DNA from 2 places in the Kitasatospora sp. NPDC059599 genome. Region 1 is predicted to be linked to the other one. Evidence: riboswitches for the same ligand, from Rfam matches in the RefSeq annotation. Region 1 holds a riboswitch; the other holds the start of a gene.
What was found. Region 1 has a riboswitch for cobalamin ahead of ACFV04_RS31815 (CoA-acylating methylmalonate-semialdehyde dehydrogenase). Riboswitches for the same ligand answer to the same signal wherever they lie in the genome.
Positions count from the first base shown of each region.

Region 2: linked by a shared signal. The riboswitch ahead of ACFV04_RS33040 (FecCD family ABC transporter permease) and the one ahead of ACFV04_RS31815 (CoA-acylating methylmalonate-semialdehyde dehydrogenase) in region 1 are both predicted to bind cobalamin.

Region 1 covers NZ_JBHWCL010000119.1:3,329-7,531, reverse strand. The annotation lists gene ACFV04_RS31820 (OmpL47-type beta-barrel domain-containing protein) at 1-1,689, opposite strand, end outside; cobalamin riboswitch at 2,087-2,279, shown strand; gene ACFV04_RS31815 (CoA-acylating methylmalonate-semialdehyde dehydrogenase) at 2,503-4,002, shown strand; gene ACFV04_RS31810 (acyl-CoA dehydrogenase family protein) at 3,999-4,203, shown strand, end outside.
Region 2 covers NZ_JBHWCL010000128.1:10,078-14,280, forward strand. The annotation lists gene ACFV04_RS33035 (ABC transporter ATP-binding protein) at 1-583, opposite strand, end outside; gene ACFV04_RS33040 (FecCD family ABC transporter permease) at 580-1,659, opposite strand; cobalamin riboswitch at 1,752-1,900, opposite strand; gene sodN (superoxide dismutase, Ni) at 1,988-2,383, opposite strand; gene sodX (nickel-type superoxide dismutase maturation protease) at 2,642-3,004, shown strand; gene ACFV04_RS33055 (CGNR zinc finger domain-containing protein) at 3,153-3,740, opposite strand; gene ACFV04_RS33060 (amino acid ABC transporter ATP-binding protein) at 3,868-4,203, opposite strand, start outside.

The sequences.
Region 1 (4,203 bases):
ATAACCCGTCCAGCCGTTCCCGTCGATGTCGTACTCGGTCCTGGCCGTGCCGCTGATGTCGTCGGTCGCGCCGAGGGTGACGGTGACGTCGGTGTTGTTCCACCCGGCGTCGTTCGGGGGCGGATCGGCGGTGGCGGTGGTGACCGGGGCAGTGGTGTCCGGCGGTTGCATCAGCCGGGCCACGTTGTCGTCGAATTCGCGGACCGCCTCCGGCTCCGGGAGCGGCGGCATGCCGGGATGGCCGATCGCTCCGCCGGTCAGCTTCAGATGCGCCCAGTCGTCGTATCCGGCGAGCGAGGTCATCGCGCCGTCGCCGTCGATGTCGGCGGGGACGGGCACCTGGTCGACGTTGCCGTCGCAGTTCCAGTCGACCCAGTTGAGGCTGGTCGAGGTGGTGACGTACTTCTTGACCGCTGCGCAGTAACGACGGATGCCGTAGGGCACGGTTCCGGTGGGAGGAACGGTGTTCTCGTCCAGCCGGTTCTCGTCGAGGCCGGTCGCCACCCGCGAGTAGTCGATGTACGTGGTGGGCCCGCTCGTCATCCCCGACCCGTACGAGTAGTTCATCACGCTGAAGTACTGCGGTTTGAAGTTGACGGCGTCCCCTCCGCCGTGATCCAGGCTCAGATTGTGGCCGAGTTCGTGCATGAGGATGCCGGCTTGATCGTCCTCGGTGCCGACGTGGTGCGGCTGGTTGCCGAGTGCGAGGACGAAATCGCTGGCGCCGCGGGGAGCGTAACCGTTCCAACTGCTGCCGGGGGCGAGCAGGTGAGCGGAGAGCGCGTAGTGGAACACCGGCGAACGGCCGGCACTGACGAAGCCACCGGAGGCCGTCTTGATCTTGTAGAAGTCGTCCCACACGTAGTTGCACGCGTCATTGTCCGGGTCCGGGTTGCTCGGATTCGGGCAATCGCCTTTGAACGTGCCGAGGTTGTCGACCTCGGCGACCTGCCGTGCCCGGCTCAGGGCTCCCCAGGTCCGGCCGGTGGAGAAGTCGAGGATGCTGTCCGGGCCGGCGTCGACGTGCAGGTTGATGCCCGGTCCGGGGGCTCCTCGACGCTGGTAGGGCGCGTTGGCGAAGGCGTCGACCACCCTCTTGATCGCCTGGGCGGACAGCTGGTGGCTGTGGACGTTGCCGGGAGTGTCGTCCGCCATCCAGTCGAGGTGGACGAAGATGTCGGGCCGGTTCACGTCGGCGCCCATGCCTGGCAGGTCGATGTGCTTCATCGGGCTGCCGTCCCCCGGATCGATGTCGACGCCGTGGAGCTTCCAGTCGTCGGGGATGCCGTCGCACATCCGTGAGTTGCAGTCGAAGGCGTAGTTGACGGTGGTGTGGTCGCCGTCCCCGCCGTCGCGGGAGAGCGCGTAGCCGTTCGGGACCGTCTCGTCGTAGCTCTGCCCGCCGACGGCTGCGTTGTCCCAGTGCAGGCGCAGGTTGGGGCCCTTGTCGTTGTCGATCCGGTAGAAGGCCGAGCCCTCGGTGCCCGTTCCGGCCCCGCAGGACACCGACTTCCAGAGCGCCACCTTGCCCGGCTCGATCCGGGCCGGTGGCTCGGTCTCCCAGCACCCGTGCTGGAGGTAGTGGTCGGTCAGGATCAGCGGGAGGTCGCTGTTGTTGGTCAGGACCACCGAGGTGCTGCGGAAGTCCGCCGTGACAAGGGCGGAGGCCGGCGCCGGGTGGAAGCCCATGCCCGTTCCCGTCAGTACCAGGCCGAGGACGGCCAGGGTTCGGCCTGCTCGCGCTCGCCAGGAGCGTGGGCGCCTGCCGCGATCGAACCTCATGAGTCTCATGTCTCCGTGTTTCTGTCGCCGTGTCCGCTCCGCCCCACGCGCTCACCTTCCGGCGGACACCGGCCCCGGGCACCCGGACGGGGACCGAACGGGGGCGGAAGACAAGCCTTCGGTCCGGATCGGTTCACGCGGTCGGGCGATCGGGGAGCCACTGCCGTCGGCGTTTCGAGACGGTTCGGTCCGGCCGGGTGACGGCGGAGGTGGCGTCTCCCGCGCGGCTGGGCGCGGGCGGCCGGGCGGCCGGGCGGCCGGGCAGGTGGGCGGGCGCGGCGCGCGGCCGGGGCTCTGGACTTACTAGGACGTCCAACTATATGGTCGAGGGCAGGTCCGCGGTGTCAGGGAAGCCGGTGTGAGTCCGGCACGGTCCCGCCACTGTGACCGGGGAGTTCGTCCTCGCAGGTAGACGGCCACTGGCAGCCAGCCGGGAAGGCCCGGGGGCGGGCGTGGATCCGGGAGTCAGGATACCGGCCGCGGGTGGTTCGTGTTTTCCACGAGGATGGAGACGACACGCATGACTCGGGCTGCTGATCCGTACGGGTGCCGACGAGGCTCCCGTGCCGCTGCCGTGCTGCCGACCGTCAGGGCGCCCCGCTTCTGACGGTCCGTCAACTGCCGTACACCGTGCCGGCGCACAACCGTGCGCGCGGTCGCCGGTGTCGGCGGTGCCCCCTCCATTCCTCCTCTCCCCACCCATGTCGAGAGAAGGAACCGATGGTCCGTGAACTGACGCACTTCGTCGCCGGCAAGCGCACACCCGGCTCGTCCGGGCGGTACGGCGACGTGTACGACCCCAACACCGGCCGGGTGCAGGCCCGGGTGCCGTTGGCCGACCGCGCCGAGGTCGAGGCGGTGATCGCCGACGCCGCGCAGGCCCAGCCCGCGTGGGCGGCCTGGAACCCGCAGCGGCGGGCGCGGGTGCTGCTGCGCTTCCTGCAGCTCGTCGAGCGGGAGAAGGAGGAGCTGGCCCGGCTGCTCTCCGCCGAGCACGGCAAGACGGTGGCCGACGCCCACGGTGACCTCCAACGCGGTCTGGAGGTGGTGGAGTTCGCCGCCGGGATCCCGCACCTGCTGAAGGGCGAGTTCAGCGACAACGCCGGCACCGGCATCGACGTGTACTCGATGCGCCAGCCGCTCGGCGTGGTCGCCGGCATCACGCCGTTCAACTTCCCGGCGATGATCCCGCTGTGGAAGGCGGCGCCCGCGCTGGCCTGCGGCAACGCCTTCGTCCTCAAGCCCTCCGAGCGGGACCCGTCGGTGCCGCTGCGCCTCGCCGAACTGTTCCTGGAGGCCGGGCTGCCGCCGGGCGTGCTCAACGTGGTCAACGGTGGCAAGGAGGCCGTGGACACCCTGCTGGAGGATCCACGGGTGCAGGCCGTCGGCTTCGTCGGTTCCACGCCGATCGCCCAGTACGTGTACGCGACGGCCGCCGCGCACGGCAAACGGGCGCAGTGCTTCGGCGGCGCCAAGAACCACATGATCGTGATGCCGGACGCCGACCTCGACCAGGCCGCCGACGCGCTGGTCGGCGCCGGGTACGGCTCGGCCGGCGAGCGCTGCATGGCGATCTCGGTGGCCGTCCCGGTGGGGGAGGAGACCGCGGACGCCCTGGTGGCGAAGCTGGTCGAGCGGATCGCCGCGCTCAGGGTCGGCCGCTCGGACGACCCGGCGGCGGACTTCGGCCCGCTGGTCGGCGCCGACGCGCTGGAGCGGGTCCGTGGCTACCTGGACCTCGGGGTCGGGGAGGGCGCCGAACTCGTCGTGGACGGACGGGACTTCCGCCTGGAGGGCCACGAGGACGGCTACTTCCTCGGTGCCTCGCTGTTCGACCGGGTGACGCCGGACATGCGGATCTACCGGGAGGAGATCTTCGGCCCGGTGCTGACCGTGGTGCGTGCCGCGGACTACGAGGAGGCGCTGCGGCTGCCCAGCGAGCACGAGTACGGCAACGGCGTGGCCATCTACACCCGGGACGGCGACACCGCCCGGGACTTCGCCCGCCGGGTGAACACCGGCATGGTCGGGGTCAACGTGCCGATCCCGGTGCCGATCGCGTACCACACCTTCGGCGGCTGGAAGCGCTCCGGCTTCGGCGACCTCAACCAGCACGGCCCGGACGCGATCCGCTTCTACACCCGCACCCGCACCGTCACCTCGCGCTGGCCCTCCGGGGTCAAGGAGGGCGCGAGTTTCACGATGCCGACGATGGGATGAGCGCGATGAACGACCTCACCGAGGACCAGCGCGCCGTCGCCGAGACCACCCGGGCCTTCGCCCGGGAGCACCTGGCGCCGAACGCGGTCGAGTGGGACCAGGCCAAGCACTTCCCGCTGGACGTGCTGCGCAAGGCCGCCGACCTGGGCCTGGCCGGCGTGTACGTCCGGGAGGAGTCCGGCGGCTCCGGACTCACCCGCG
Region 2 (4,203 bases), on a different contig from region 1:
GCGGCTCCTGGACCAGCGCGCGGGCGAACAGCACCCGCTGCTTCTCGCCCCCGGACAGGCTCAGGAAGCCCCGTCCGGCGAGGTGGTCCGCCCGGACCCTGCGCAGGGCCCCGGCGCAGCGCTCCCGGTCCGCGTCGGTCGGGGCGCCGAACCCGCGCCGGTGCGGCAGCCGGCCCATGGCGACCACCTCGGCGACGGTGAAGTCGAACTCGGCGGAGTGCTCCTGGGTCAGCGCGGCCACCCGTCGGGCGGTCGCGCGCGCGGAGAGCGCGTACAGGTCGTCGCCGTCCAGCCGGACGGCGCCGCCGGCCGGCTTCAGCACCCGGTAGACGCAGCGCAGCAGGGTCGACTTGCCGCTGCCGTTCGGGCCGACGAGGCCGACCACCTGCCCGGCGGCCGCCGCCAGGCTCACCTCGTGGACCAGCCGGGTGCCGGCCAGTTCCACCGAGACGGCTTCGACGGCGAGGTCCTGGGCCCGCGCCCGGCCGGCGGTCTCCGTCCGGCCGGCGGTCCCGGTCGGGTCGGCGGGGCCGGCGGGATGGGCGGGATCGGGCATCCGGGGCACCCCGTTCGAGTCGGTCACCGTCGGCCTCCGAAGGCGTGGCCGCGCCGGCGCATCATCAGCAGGAAGGCGGGCACGCCGAGCACGGCGGTGAACACCCCCACGGGCAGTTCGGCGGGCGCCAGCAGGGTGCGGGAGGCGATGTCCACCCAGACCAGCAGCAGCGCGCCGGCGAGCGGTGCGACCAGCAGCACCCGGCGGTGCGCGGCGCCGACCAGCATCCGTGCCAGGTGCGGCACCAGCAGTCCGACGAAGCCGATCGCCCCGCTGACCGCGACCACCGTGCCGGTGACGGCGGCGGTCACCACGAACAGCTCGCGCCGCAGCCGGTCCGGGTCCACGCCGAGCGAGGCGGAGGTCTCGTCCCCCATGGCGAGCCCGTCGAGCCGGCCGGCGGCGCAGCCGAGGTAGGTCAGCCCGGCCAGCACGGTGCAGCCGGCGATCGGCACCGAGCCCCAGGTGGCGCCGCCGAGGCTGCCGAGCAGCCACATCATGGCGTCCCGGGCGGCTTCGCCGCGGTCCGCGGCGAAGACCATCAGGGTGGTGGCGGCGGAGAAGCCGTAGGAGAGCGCCGTGCCGGTGAGCACCAGTCGCAGCGGGGTGAGCCCGTACGCGGTGCGGGCGGCGAGGTAGACCAGCGCCATCGCGACCAGCGCGGAGCCGAAGGCGGAGGCGGAGACCGCCCACGCCCCGAGCGAGGCGAAGGCGCCGAACAGCAGGACGGCGTTGGCGCCGACGGCCGCGCCGGAGGAGATGCCGAGGACGAACGGGTCGGCGAGCGCGTTGCGCACCAGCGCCTGGACGGCGACGCCGGTCGCGGCGAGTCCGGCGCCGACCACGGCGGCCAGCACGGTGCGGGGCAGCCGGATCTCCCAGACGATCGCGTACGCGGCCGCCTCGTCGGCGTCCAGCCGACCGCCCGTCAGACCGGCGGTCAGCAGCCGCAGCACGCGGGGCAGTGCGATGCCGGAGGACCCGAACGCCACCCCGCAGACCAGTGAGAGCAGCAGCGCGGCGGCGAGGCCGACGGCGAGTGGGACGGCGGGTATTCGGCGGACGGGCGGGCCGACCGCACGGGTCGTGGGTGCGCGGTTCACGGGTGCGCCTTGCCTCGGGCCGCGGGTGTGCCGGGGCGGGCGCGGGCCGCGGGCGTGCCGGGGCGCCGTTCCCCTCGCAGTCCGCGGCGAGTTGTCGGGAGGTCAGCGACCGGGGGCGATCGGGCTGGCGCGGCCGCACCGCTGGTGCGGGCCGTGCTCACCGTTGCGGGTCAGCGCCGGATTCACACCGGACTTCCCCCTCGGACGCCCTGGCAGCATAACAGTCACTCAGGGCAGGCAACCCTTACCGGGTCGGTCCGGGCGTGGACGCACGACCGCCCCCGTCCGGCGGTGCGGACGGGGGCGGTCGGGTGGCGACGCGTCAGGCTCAGGCCTGCTTGGTCTCCCAGAAGATCTTGTCGACCTCGGCGATCAGGTCCAGCAGGGCCTGGCCGGTGGCCGGGTCGGTGGACGCCTTGGCGGCCGAGGCGGCCTTCAGGGTGTCGTTGATCAGCTGGTGCAGCTGCGGGTACTTCTCGAAGTGCGGGGCCTTGAAGTAGTCGCTCCACAGCACCGAGATGTGGTGCTTGACGGCCTCGGCGCGCTGCTCCTTGATGATGACGGCGCGGGCCCGGAAGTGCGGGTCCTCGTTGGCCTGGTACTTCTCCTGGGTGGCCTTGACGGACTCGGCCTCGATCCGGGCCTGCGCCGGGTCGTACACGCCACAGGGCAGGTCACAGTGGGCGTGAGCGGTGGCACGCGGTGCAAACAGACGAGAGAACATGGGAGTCCTTCCTTAGATCGTCTTCCCGCGCCCGAGATTACCCTTCCGCCCTCGTGGTTTCGCGATCGGGCGGTGGGCCTAGGGCAAAAGGCGGACCCGGAACCGGGGTATTCCGGACATCGAACAGGTGACGCTCCGTACGGCAGACTGGGGGCCGGCGGCGCGGGAGGAGGAGTCGTGGCACGGAGCACGGAACCGGGGGGACGGGACCGGGGCGGCGCGCTGCCGTTGGGGCTGGTCGACGTGGCGGGCCGGTCGATGGTCCCGACCCTGCACGAGGGCGACCGCCTGCTGGTCCGCTACGGCGCGCCGATCCGGCCGGGGGCCGTGGTGCTCTTCCGGCACCCCTTCCAGCAGGACCTGCTGGTGGTGAAGCGGGCCGCCGAGCGCCGGTCCGGGGGCTGGTGGCTGCTGTCGGACAACCGCCCGGTGGACAGCGACAGCCGCAGCTACGGCGCGGTCCCGGACGACCTGGTGCTCGGCCGGGTGCTGCTGCGGCTGCGCCCGAGCCCGGCCTGGCTGGCGCCGGGCCGCCGGCTGGAGCGGCTGCTGCTCTCCCCGCGGCTGGCCCGGGTGCCGGGCCTGGCCCGGCGCCTCGGCGTCTGGGTGGAGGAGGTCTGATCCCGGGCGGCCGCCCGCCCGGTTGCGCCCCGTCGCCCGGTTGCGCCCCGTCGCCCGGTTACGCCCCGCCGCCCGGTTGCGCCCCGTCGCCCGGTTGCGCCCCGCCGCCCGGTTGCGCCCCGCCGCCCGGTTGCGCCCCGTCGCCCGGTTACGCCCCGCCGCCCAGTGCGGCCTCCGCCTCCTGGCGCTTGCGGGCCCGGTAGGCGGCCACGTTGGCCCGGGTCGCGCAGCGGTCCGAGCAGTAGCGCCGGGAGCGGTTGGTCGAGGTGTCCAGGTAGGCGTTGCGGCAGGGCGCGGCCTGGCAGATGCCCAGCCGGTCGGCGCCCAACTCGGTGAGGTGGACGGCCAGGCCCATGCAGGCGACCGCGCTGAAGTGCGCGGTGGCGGTCGGCGAGTTGTCGGCCAGGTGCAGGTGCCAGCGCGGCCGTCCGGCGTCGTCCAGGTGGTCGTGCCCGGAGATCAGCGGGCTGACGGGGTACTCCATCAGCAGGCTGTTCAGCAGGTCGACCCCCCGGGTCTCGTCCCCTTCGGCGGCGGCTTCGAAGACCCCGCGCAGCCGGGTCCGCACCGCCCGCAGCCGGGGCAGGTCGGACTCGTCGGCGAGCGCGGCGGCCCGCGACGAGTCGGAGAACAGGGCGCGCACCGCGTCCACGGAGGTCAGCGTGTCGGTGCCGCGCTCGGGCTCCTCGGTGTTCACCAGTCGAACGGCGAGATCGGCGTACGAGGCGAGCTCCACGGCGGTCCTTCCAGAAAATCGGTAACGGGCTGACTGCTTCCAGCCTATTACCCGTGCGGTGCCCCAACGACTCGGGCGAGCATCGGCGCCCGGCAGGAGCTGCCAGCCGGGCGCCGACGGTGACGGTTCAGAGCACCTTGGACAGGAAGGCCTTGGTGCGTTCGTGCTGCGGGTCGGTGAGGACGTCACGGGGGTTGCCGGACTCGACCACCACGCCGCCGTCCATGAACACCAGCGCGTCGCCGACCTCGCGGGCGAAGCCCATCTCGTGGGTGACGACGATCATCGTCATCCCCTCCTCGGCCAGCCCGCGCATGACGTCCAGCACCTCGCCGACGAGCTCCGGGTCGAGCGCCGAGGTGGGCTCGTCGAAGAGCATCAGCTTGGGCTTCATGGCCAGCGCGCGGGCGATCGCCACGCGCTGCTGCTGGCCGCCGGAGAGCTGGGAGGGGTAGCTCTTCGC